DNA from 3 places in the Paenibacillus sp. ICGEB2008 genome. Region 1 is predicted to be linked to each of the others. Evidence: predicted binding sites of a transcription regulator. Region 1 holds the regulator's gene; each other region holds the start of a gene.
The links. The regulator LexA, encoded in region 1, represses DNA repair genes until DNA is damaged. The targets are predictions, from matches to a motif close to CGAACATATGTTCG.
Positions count from the first base shown of each region.

Region 2: a site for LexA is predicted at 1,868-1,881, ahead of recA (recombinase RecA). Genes of this name have one in related genera too.
Region 3: a site for LexA is predicted at 1,717-1,730, ahead of addB (helicase-exonuclease AddAB subunit AddB). Genes of this name have one in related genera too.

Region 1 is NZ_AMQU01000016.1:408,852-412,017, reverse strand. Features, by position in the region: gene C400_RS0116975 (hypothetical protein) at 22-531, opposite strand; gene C400_RS0116970 (DUF896 domain-containing protein) at 649-855, opposite strand; gene C400_RS0116965 (LysM peptidoglycan-binding domain-containing protein) at 964-1,332, opposite strand; gene lexA (transcriptional repressor LexA) at 1,522-2,148, shown strand; gene C400_RS28000 (hypothetical protein) at 2,558-2,722, shown strand; gene C400_RS27995 (hypothetical protein) at 2,764-2,904, shown strand; gene C400_RS0116945 (DUF2798 domain-containing protein) at 3,091-3,166, opposite strand, start outside.
Region 2 is NZ_AMQU01000022.1:125,309-128,474, forward strand. Features, by position in the region: gene pgsA (CDP-diacylglycerol--glycerol-3-phosphate 3-phosphatidyltransferase) at 1-361, shown strand, start outside; gene C400_RS0119715 (competence/damage-inducible protein A) at 457-1,725, shown strand; gene recA (recombinase RecA) at 1,951-3,012, shown strand.
Region 3 is NZ_AMQU01000026.1:176,428-179,593, reverse strand. Features, by position in the region: gene C400_RS0121595 (class I SAM-dependent rRNA methyltransferase) at 176-1,555, shown strand; gene addB (helicase-exonuclease AddAB subunit AddB) at 1,797-3,166, shown strand, end outside.

The DNA.
Region 1 (3,166 bases):
CAGAGCTACAGGCTAAATCGGTTATTTCTTATCTACCTGTATCTGATTGGATAGTGCAAATTTTTCAAGGCGCTCTGCGATGGCATCTGTATCATAGCGTCCCAGTGATTTTGTGAAAATAAAATTACCGCCCTTCCCTTTTCTTTCAACGGTAACGTAACCCTTTTCAATTTTGATGGCTTTCATGTCCCCTGCCGTCATCGGCCGTTCTCTGCCACCTTTTAACATATAAAGGGTATCTTTTCCCACTTTTAAATAAGGTCGGCGAATGAAGAAGATAACAGCCAGCATCAAGTACAAGCCAAATACCAGCCAATCCATTCCCCGCATGCCGGTCTTAGTCAAAAAGTAACTCATAAGCATGTACAATACAGCAAGACCAGCCAGCATGATTGGCACAGTAATATTACGGCCACGGAAAATGTCCATTGCTGAACCTGCGCCGTTAATGGTTTGAATGCCTTGTTTCTTGCGCGTTTTATTTAAATGCGCTGTGTTTTTACGTACTTTTCTTTCAAATGATCGGGCCATCTCTCAATTCCCTTCCCAATAAATATTACATTAAAACAATTGCCTTAAAGCTGATCTATATAGATACCAAGAAAGATACCTAATAACAAAAGGCAAATGATGCAGGCTTTAGCAACATTAATGCTTCAGCCCGCCATTTCCCTTCGACGTATCATCGTCCACAAATTCAATGGTTTCAAGTTGCTGCCGAAAATTACGGCGAATGTTGCCTAAATAAATTTCCCGAAGGTTGGCGCGCTCCGTGGTTTCCTCTTCCGTCAATCCTTCGGCTTTTGCTTTGCGCGCTAATTCATTAATGCGCTGTACCAAACTGTCTATATCCAAATTGTGTCCCCTCCATAAAAGCAAAGATATAATACACTTTGACATGTAGAAAAGAGCTTGTCAAGGCTCCCTCATTGCGCTCCTTGACAAGCTCTATAGTCTTATAGATCAGAAGGGTGGGAGCTTAAGTACCTGACCTGCCTGCACCCCCCGATCCTCCAAATCGTTAATACGTACAATTCCTTCAATATATACCCGTGTATCCATTCGTTCCGGTTTATGATTCACGGCAATCTTCCATAACGTATCTCCAGGTTGTACAGTCAGCTTAATCACTTCTTCATTGGAAACTGGAGGTGCTGCAAAAACCGTAAGTACACCTGCCCCTGCAACCCAAACGATAATTACTAGAATAAGAAGCTTGAGTAAAAGAGTATTAGTAAGAGCCTGTAACAAACGTACCTTACCCTCTTTTCGGGTCTCCTGTAAATTCTCTAAATTCATCGGAAAAATACTTTGATAAGTGCTATATTTCATAATTGGCCGCGTCCTCCAAACGTTTGTTCTTATGTTTTTCACAATATAACACGAACGTTTGTTTTGTTCAATAGAAAAGAGAACAAAAGTTCGTGAATATTTTTAAGGATTATTTAGAACTTATGTTTGTACGAACGGAGGTTCTATGCTATAATTTTCCCAAACGTTACTAAATGGGGTTGATACGGTATGTCTAAGATTTCGAGCCGCCAGCAGGCCATTCTTGAATTTATCCGCAATGAAGTGCGTCTAAAGGGATACCCCCCTTCTGTGCGCGAAATAGGCGAGGCAGTCGGATTGGCCTCCAGTTCTACGGTTCACGGTCATTTGGATCGTTTGGAGAAAAAAGGACTCATTCGCCGCGATCCTACGAAACCACGGGCTATTGAATTACTCGGTCAAGACGAATCGGATAACAGCAACTTGATTAATTACTCCATTAGTCGTGTTCCCGTCGTCGGCAAAGTAACCGCTGGTCTTCCTATTACGGCGACAGAAAATATTGAAGATTACTTTCCTCTTCCCCAACACTTTGTTGGTGAGGATAAAATATTCATGTTATCTGTTGTAGGCGAAAGCATGATTGAAGCTGGTATTGCTAACGGAGACTATGTAATCGTGCGTCAGCAGCAGACCGCTGATAACGGAGACATTGTAGTAGCTATGACAGATGAAGACGAGGCTACAGTTAAAACCTTTTACAAAGAAAAAGATCATATCCGGCTTCAACCTGAAAATCCAGCCTTTGAGCCACTTCGACTGACACACGTCAGCATATTGGGCAAGGTTGTTGGACTCTTCCGGGACTTCCACTGATTTATCGTGCTTTCTTCCCCGTTATACTACCACGAATATAAAACCGGCCGCCTAGGCGAGCCGGTTTTATATTTACTATGTATGTGTCTCCAACTATTCTTTCCTTTTCAGCAACCTATATTGTCTCTACTATTATATCCGCCCCATATCCGAGATAGTTCCACTCTGATCTTAAACTGTTTACTTTTATTAGCTAAACAAATGGAAATTTGACACATATGAACCTACGGTGGCCTTCCTCTATAACGTAAAGTTGGGAAGGCGAACGCAGGCTAGCATGAGCTTTTTTTGTTAAACATTTAGGAACATAGGTACTAGCTTCTTTTTGTCTTTAGTAGATTTATGCTGATACATTACTAGCACAATTGACATATGTATATAGCAGACCTAAAGCAAAGGAGTTATGCAGATGATCAGAAATAGAGTTAAAACGTATAAGCATCGCATCGGGAAAAACAGATATCTGGTCGTTAAAGTCTTTCAAGCCGCAGCTGCTAAAACAGGAAGCGGAAATGCACTCGCAACTAACGCATTAAATATCAAAATTTCCAAGCGTAAGCATAAACATCATTAAGATTTAACCGTACCTTCATTTCTTTGAAGGGAGGTGATATTATGAGCAGAAGACACAGCAACCGTGAATTGAGAAGAAGAAGATTAAACATCCGTTCCAACCAAAGAGCCAATGCGCGTGCAAGAGGTAACGCACTGGCTGTTAATCTGTTTAGCGTGAATGATGGACAACGCAGACGTTAATAATTATTTTCAAGCAAAAAGCAGGAAGAATTCTTCCTGCTTTTTTTGTGTTAAATAATACACCAAACTACCAATCCCGCCAGTTATAGCTTCCTCAAACTTGTATCCGATTTTCATAACTTAAGCATTTCTAGCTGTAAAACCATTCATTAGCTTAACATTGCTGCAATGGATTTGCTCTATTATTTAATTTAATACTTTTTTATAAGGTCCCACTTGCCCGCTTTTCTTTATAAACTTTATAAACAAGGCTCGAACAACA
Region 2 (3,166 bases), on a different contig from region 1:
GCTGTTGGACCCCCTTGCTGATAAGCTGTTGGTAACTGCTATTTTGGTTTCTTTGGTAGAAATGGGAAAAATTGATTCATGGGTTGTCGTTGTGATTGTCAGTCGTGAGTTTGCGGTTACGGGTCTAAGACAGATCGCTTTATTGGATGGCTCTGTGGTTGCTGCAAGCAATTGGGGGAAATTAAAGACGATCATCCAGATCGTTGCTATTGTAGCACTGCTCATTAATAATTTCCCGTTTGTTTTTCTGGGTATTCCGTTTGATTTAATAGCGATATGGGCAGCTGTGTTAATCACCATTTATTCGGGTATTGATTACTTTGTAAAGAATATCCATTTGCTGAGCTCCTCTAAAGTGTAACAGGATAAATCTTATGGAAACAGCAATAGGGACTTAACTTATTGCTGTTTCTTTACATAATTCCCACAATATACGCATCATAGGAGGACGAATTGATGAAAGCTGAAATTATTGCAGTAGGAACAGAGTTATTACTTGGACAAATAGTAAATACAAATGCCCAATATTTATCACAAGAGCTAGCTACAATCGGCATTGATGTATATTTTCAGACTGTAGTTGGCGATAACATGGATCGACTTCAGGAAGCGGTACGACTTGCTCAGAAGCGTGCGGATATTATTTTGTTTTCTGGTGGGCTGGGACCAACTCAGGACGATTTGACAAAAGATGCGATAGCGGCTGTATTGGGGCGGAAATTGCAGATAGATCGTCTTGCCATGGACAAGCTTGATCAGTTTTTCCGGAACCGCGGGGTCGAAATGACCGAGAATAACCGCCGGCAGGCGCTTTCTATTGAAGGAGCCACTCCGCTTGAAAATGAGACAGGTTTAGCTATAGGGGATGCGATTGCACAGGACGGTAAATTTTATGTTGTTTTGCCCGGACCGCCTAAGGAACTTAAACCTATGTTTGCAAATCATGCCAAACCTTGGTTGCTTCAGCAGGCATTGAGCGGTGAGGAGATGCCGATTTATTCGAAAATGCTAAAATTCGCAGGGATCGGTGAGTCAGCTCTTGAAACTCGCTTGCTAGATCTGATCCAATCCCAGACGGACCCCACGATTGCTCCTTATGCCAAGGAAGGGGAAGTTACGATCCGTATATCCACCAAGGCGGCCAGTGAGAGTGAAGCTTTAATTAAGCTGACTGCCACGGAAGTACAAATTCAGCAACGTCTTTCCGAATATATGTATGCAAGTGAAGATGTTACGCTGGAGAAGGTGATTGTAGATTTAATGGCCAAACGCGGACTCACTGTGAGTGCGGCGGAAAGCTGTACAGGCGGTATGCTGATGGAACACATCACTTCTATACCTGGCAGTGCTGTTATGTTTCAAGGTGGAATCGTGTGTTATTCCAATGAAATGAAGATGAAATTGCTCAATGTGCCCTATGATTATTTGGAAGGCGACCATGCGCCAGGCGCAGTGAGTAAGGAAGTAGCCCTTGTGCTTGCAGAGCAGGCAAGAATGATTATGGACAGTGATTTCGGACTTTCCGTTACTGGTGTAGCTGGGCCCGGATATTCCGAGCGGAAGCCAGTTGGTCTGGTGTATATTGGTATTGCTCAGCGTGACAAGGAAACGGAGGTATATGAGCTAAATTTAAGCGGTAACCGTGAGACCATCCGTTTGCGATCCGTCAAAGCTATCTTGTACAGATTGTGGCGTCGATTGGTAGAGAACGAGAAACTCTCTTAATTATCGATGAGTTGTTTTAGATAGATATTCATGATATAATCTTCTTATCGGAAGAACCGTTGCAAAGCTTTTTGCCAGCGGTTCTTTTTTCGTTTTATGAGAAAGGTTTAATTATAGAAGAGAGTTGTGGGAAATAAAAAAACGAATGTATGTTCGAAAAAATGCTTGGCAAGCGTGTCAAAACAAGGTATTATTAAAGTACAAACAATGAAGGATGTGAGTTTATTGTCAGATCGTCGTGCTGCGCTGGATATGGCGCTCCGTCAAATAGAAAAGCAATTTGGTAAAGGTTCCATTATGAAGTTGGGTGAGTCTACTCACATGCAAGTGGAAACAATCCCCAGTGGTTCGATTGCTTTGGATATTGCGTTAGGAACGGGCGGCTTTCCAAGAGGCCGGATTATTGAAGTATATGGACCGGAATCATCCGGTAAAACGACAGTAGCTCTTCATGCTATCGCAGAGGTGCAAAAAACAGGCGGACAAGCCGCCTTTATCGATGCCGAGCATGCGCTTGATCCGTCGTATGCGAGCAAGCTGGGTGTCAATATTGATGAGTTGTTACTATCGCAACCAGATACAGGTGAGCAGGCATTGGAGATTGCCGAAGCTCTTGTGCGTAGTGGGGCAGTGGATATTATCGTCATAGACTCTGTAGCGGCACTTGTACCGAAGGCAGAGATTGAAGGCGAAATGGGAGATTCCCATGTCGGTCTTCAAGCGCGTTTGATGTCACAGGCATTACGTAAGCTGTCTGGAGCCATTAATAAATCGAAAACCATTGCTATCTTTATCAACCAGCTCCGTGAAAAAGTAGGTGTTATGTTCGGTAACCCTGAAACTACACCAGGTGGACGTGCTTTGAAGTTTTACTCTACGGTACGTTTGGATGTTCGTCGTATCGAAAGCTTGAAAATGGGTAACGACATCGTGGGTAACCGCACACGTATTAAAGTCGTGAAGAACAAAGTTGCGCCTCCTTTCCGTCAGGCCGAAGTGGATATTATGTACGGTGAGGGTATTTCCAAAGAAGGAAGCTTGATTGACATCGGTACGGAGCATGACATTGTCGACAAGAGCGGAGCTTGGTATTCCTACGAAGGCGAGCGCCTTGGTCAGGGACGTGAGAATGCAAAGCAATTTTTGAAGGAAAATCCGAACATTGCTAGTACGATTGAGCAAAAAATCCGGGTGGCCAGTAATTTGATTACAACAATTGCTCCACCGACAGAAGAAGAGTTGGCGCAGGAGGCCAAGGAAGAACAGGAATTGCTGGAGCTTGAATAAGCTTGCCTGAGACTTCGCTTTTGATCTGTCATGTGAACTGTAGCCAGGGATTATGGTACAGTCCGTTTGAATAGCATAATTCTGATGCCCTGCACAGGTGTGCAGGGCATTTTTGCATCAAATAAAGTCTGCTTTGTCAGCAGAATCTAACTTT
Region 3 (3,166 bases), on a different contig from region 1:
TCTTCACAAGCTTTTAAAGCGTGACGTCGACATACAGGCGGGCAGTAGCGAAGCGGTTCATTTGAAGCTGGAGAAGCGCCAGCGATCGTAAGACCAAATGAATCGGCGGAGCCGCGCCCCTATCGAACAAAATGTTTTAACACTTTGAGTAATCCAAGAATAGGAGTGAAGGATTTTGCCTTCAGTAATATTAGAGCGTAGCCGTAAAAAAAGGCTGGAGCAAGCACACCCTTGGGTGTTTAAAAATGAAATAGCCAAGATTGAGGGTGATCCAGAAGCCGGTGATTTGGTCAGCATCCTGAACCATCAGGGGCGTTATTTGGCGACAGGTTACTATAATCCTGCTTCACAAATTACAGTGCGTGTGATGTCCTATGAGCCGCTAGAAGTGATGGACCAAAGCTTCTTTGCCCAACGTTTCCGCAATTGCTTGGAGCACCGCGAACGCTTTGTGACCGGAGGAAACGCTTATCGTTTGGTGTACGGCGAGGCTGATTTTTTGCCTGGGCTGATTGTAGACCGTTTTGGTGATGTATTGGTCGTTCAGCTGTTAACGCTTGGCATGGATCGGCGCAGGGAAGAAATCAGAGATGCACTTGTTGAAGTAATGGGACCAGTTGGTATATATGAGCGTAGTGATGTATCCATCCGTGAGCTGGAAGGGTTGGAACAGACGAAGGGTCCTTTGTACGGCGATTGCCCGCGCCATGTGGTGGTGACGGAAAATGGCTTACAAATCAAGGTCGATATCGAAGAGGGACAAAAGACCGGGTATTTCTTTGACCAGCGTGAAAATCGTGCGGCCATCGCGCCGTTGATGACAGGTTGGGGAGCGCGTAGCGGAATTACGTTGCAAGAAGTAGCTGCAAACCCAGGGGATGACGGCACAACGGTCATAAAGCCTGTGAATAAAAGTGGTAAGGTTGTTGAATTCCCATTCTGGGACGGTGCAACTGTATTGGAATGTTTTTCACATACTGGTAGCTTTACACTCAATGCGTGTAAACATGGTGCGAAAAAAGTAACTTGTCTTGATATTTCTGAACATGCGATTGAAAGTGCTCGGGATAATGTGAAGCTGAACGGTTTTGAGGATCGCGTCGAGTTTGTCGTCGACGATGCTTTTCAATATTTACGTAATCAGGTTAAAGGTGTAGAGGAACGCACCGCGCGAGCGGGCGGCAAAGGAGATACATCTAAGCCGCTGACTGCGGGTGGCGGACGTACCTTTGACGTAGTTATTCTGGATCCGCCGGCTTTTGCCAAAACGAAGAGTGCTGTCAAAGGAGCTACACGTGGATATAAAGATATCAACCTTCACGGAATGAAGCTCGTCAATGAGGGCGGTTATTTGGTAACGGCGAGTTGTTCGTTCCATATGCGGCCGGAGCTGTTTTTGGACACGATTAAGGAAGCGGCTGCAGATGCTGGCAAAATCCTCCGACTGGTAGATTGGAGAGCGGCAGGGAAGGACCATCCCCAAATTTTGGGTGTGGAGGAAGGTCATTATTTGAAATTTGCCATTTTTGAGGTGCGCAGCCGGACACAGCTGTAGATTCCATACCCTTGTCAAAGTTAATCTACTATTAGGCGATAAAGATAAATAGGTGAAAACAAACTCATTTTTAGTATACATCAGTCCTGTAGAGAAGGCTTGCACCAAGCCATCCTGCGGGACTGTTTGTTTTTGAGAAGAGCCCAATTGCTACAACATGGCAAACGTACGTTCTTTTCTCCTTTGCCTGATATGCTATACTGTTTAATAGAATGTTGTTGGTTGGAAAGGAGGCGGCATCATGTCGGTCCGCTTATTGATTGGCCGCTCTGGTAGTGGTAAAAGCACGTTAATCCGTAATGAAATGACCTCTATGTTACGCGAGGAGCCGCTAGGTAAGCCTATGCTGTTACTTGTGCCTGAGCAATCGTCATTTGCTTCAGAGCATGCGTTGCTCACCGAAGTCGGAAACGGTATTCAGGGGTCGGTGCGCGCCCAAGTGATGGGATTCCATCGTCTTGCCTATTTAGTCATGCAGGAAACAGGGGGTTCAGCACTGATGCCTGTAACAGAAGAAGGCAAGAAGATGCTTTTATATAAAATTATTCGTCGTCGCAAGGATGAACTGAGTTTATTTAAAGATTCGGGAGACCAACTCGGTTTTGTGGATCGGTTGAATACGTTGTTCACAGAGCTAAAGCAGTACGGAAATGATGCTCGGTCTGTACCGGAGCAACTGGATAGAATGCATGCTGCGGGGGAGTCCACTCCGATTTTAAGAGGCAAGCTCAAGGATATCAGTCTAATCTATGAGGATTTTGAACGGGAGCTGACGCTTAAATATATCGATGGTGAAGATACACTTCGCATGCTGACAGAACAGATTGCACAGTCTTCCCTCGTGCGCGGAGCAGACATTTGGATGGATGGCTACCGGAGGTTTACACCACATGAATACAAGGTGGTGGAGCAGCTTATGCTGCACGCCTCTTCGCTGACAGTGGCGCTGACCTGTAACCGAAGCTACGAAAGTGGACAGCTTCCGCATGAGCTGGATTTGTTTCATCCTTCAGCGGCTACCTACGTCAAGCTTAAAGGAATGGCAGAGGAGCTGATGATTGAAACGCAGACACAGTTATTACGCCCCGATCCAATGCCTAGGTTTAAAGAACGTCCAGCGTTGGCGTATTTGGAGGCTAATTTCGAACATCGCACAGGGCTGCGGAATCAGGAACAACGGTTGCGGCTACAGCAACTGCGAGAACAATGGACAGATACACAACCGGAGGGCATAAAACTGTATGCTGCGGCAAATCGCCGCGCCGAGCTGGAAGGAGCCGTACGCGAAATGCGCCGCCTGGCCCGCGATGAAGGTGCGCGTTATCGGGAAATGGCCCTGTTTGTGCGTCATATTGAAGATTATGAGCCATGGGTGGAACCGATATTCAAGCAGTATCAGGTTCCAGTATTTTTGGACCAGCGGAGAAGTATACTTCATCATCCCTTGGTGGAATTGATTCGGGCTTCACTGGATATCGTGCAGCGACGCTGGCGATACGAGGATGTATTTCGTGCGGTCAAAACAGACCTTCTATTGCCGCTGGACGGTCGAGTGAGCCGCGAGCAGATGGACCGTCTGGAAAACTATGTGCTGGCCTGCGGAATACAAGG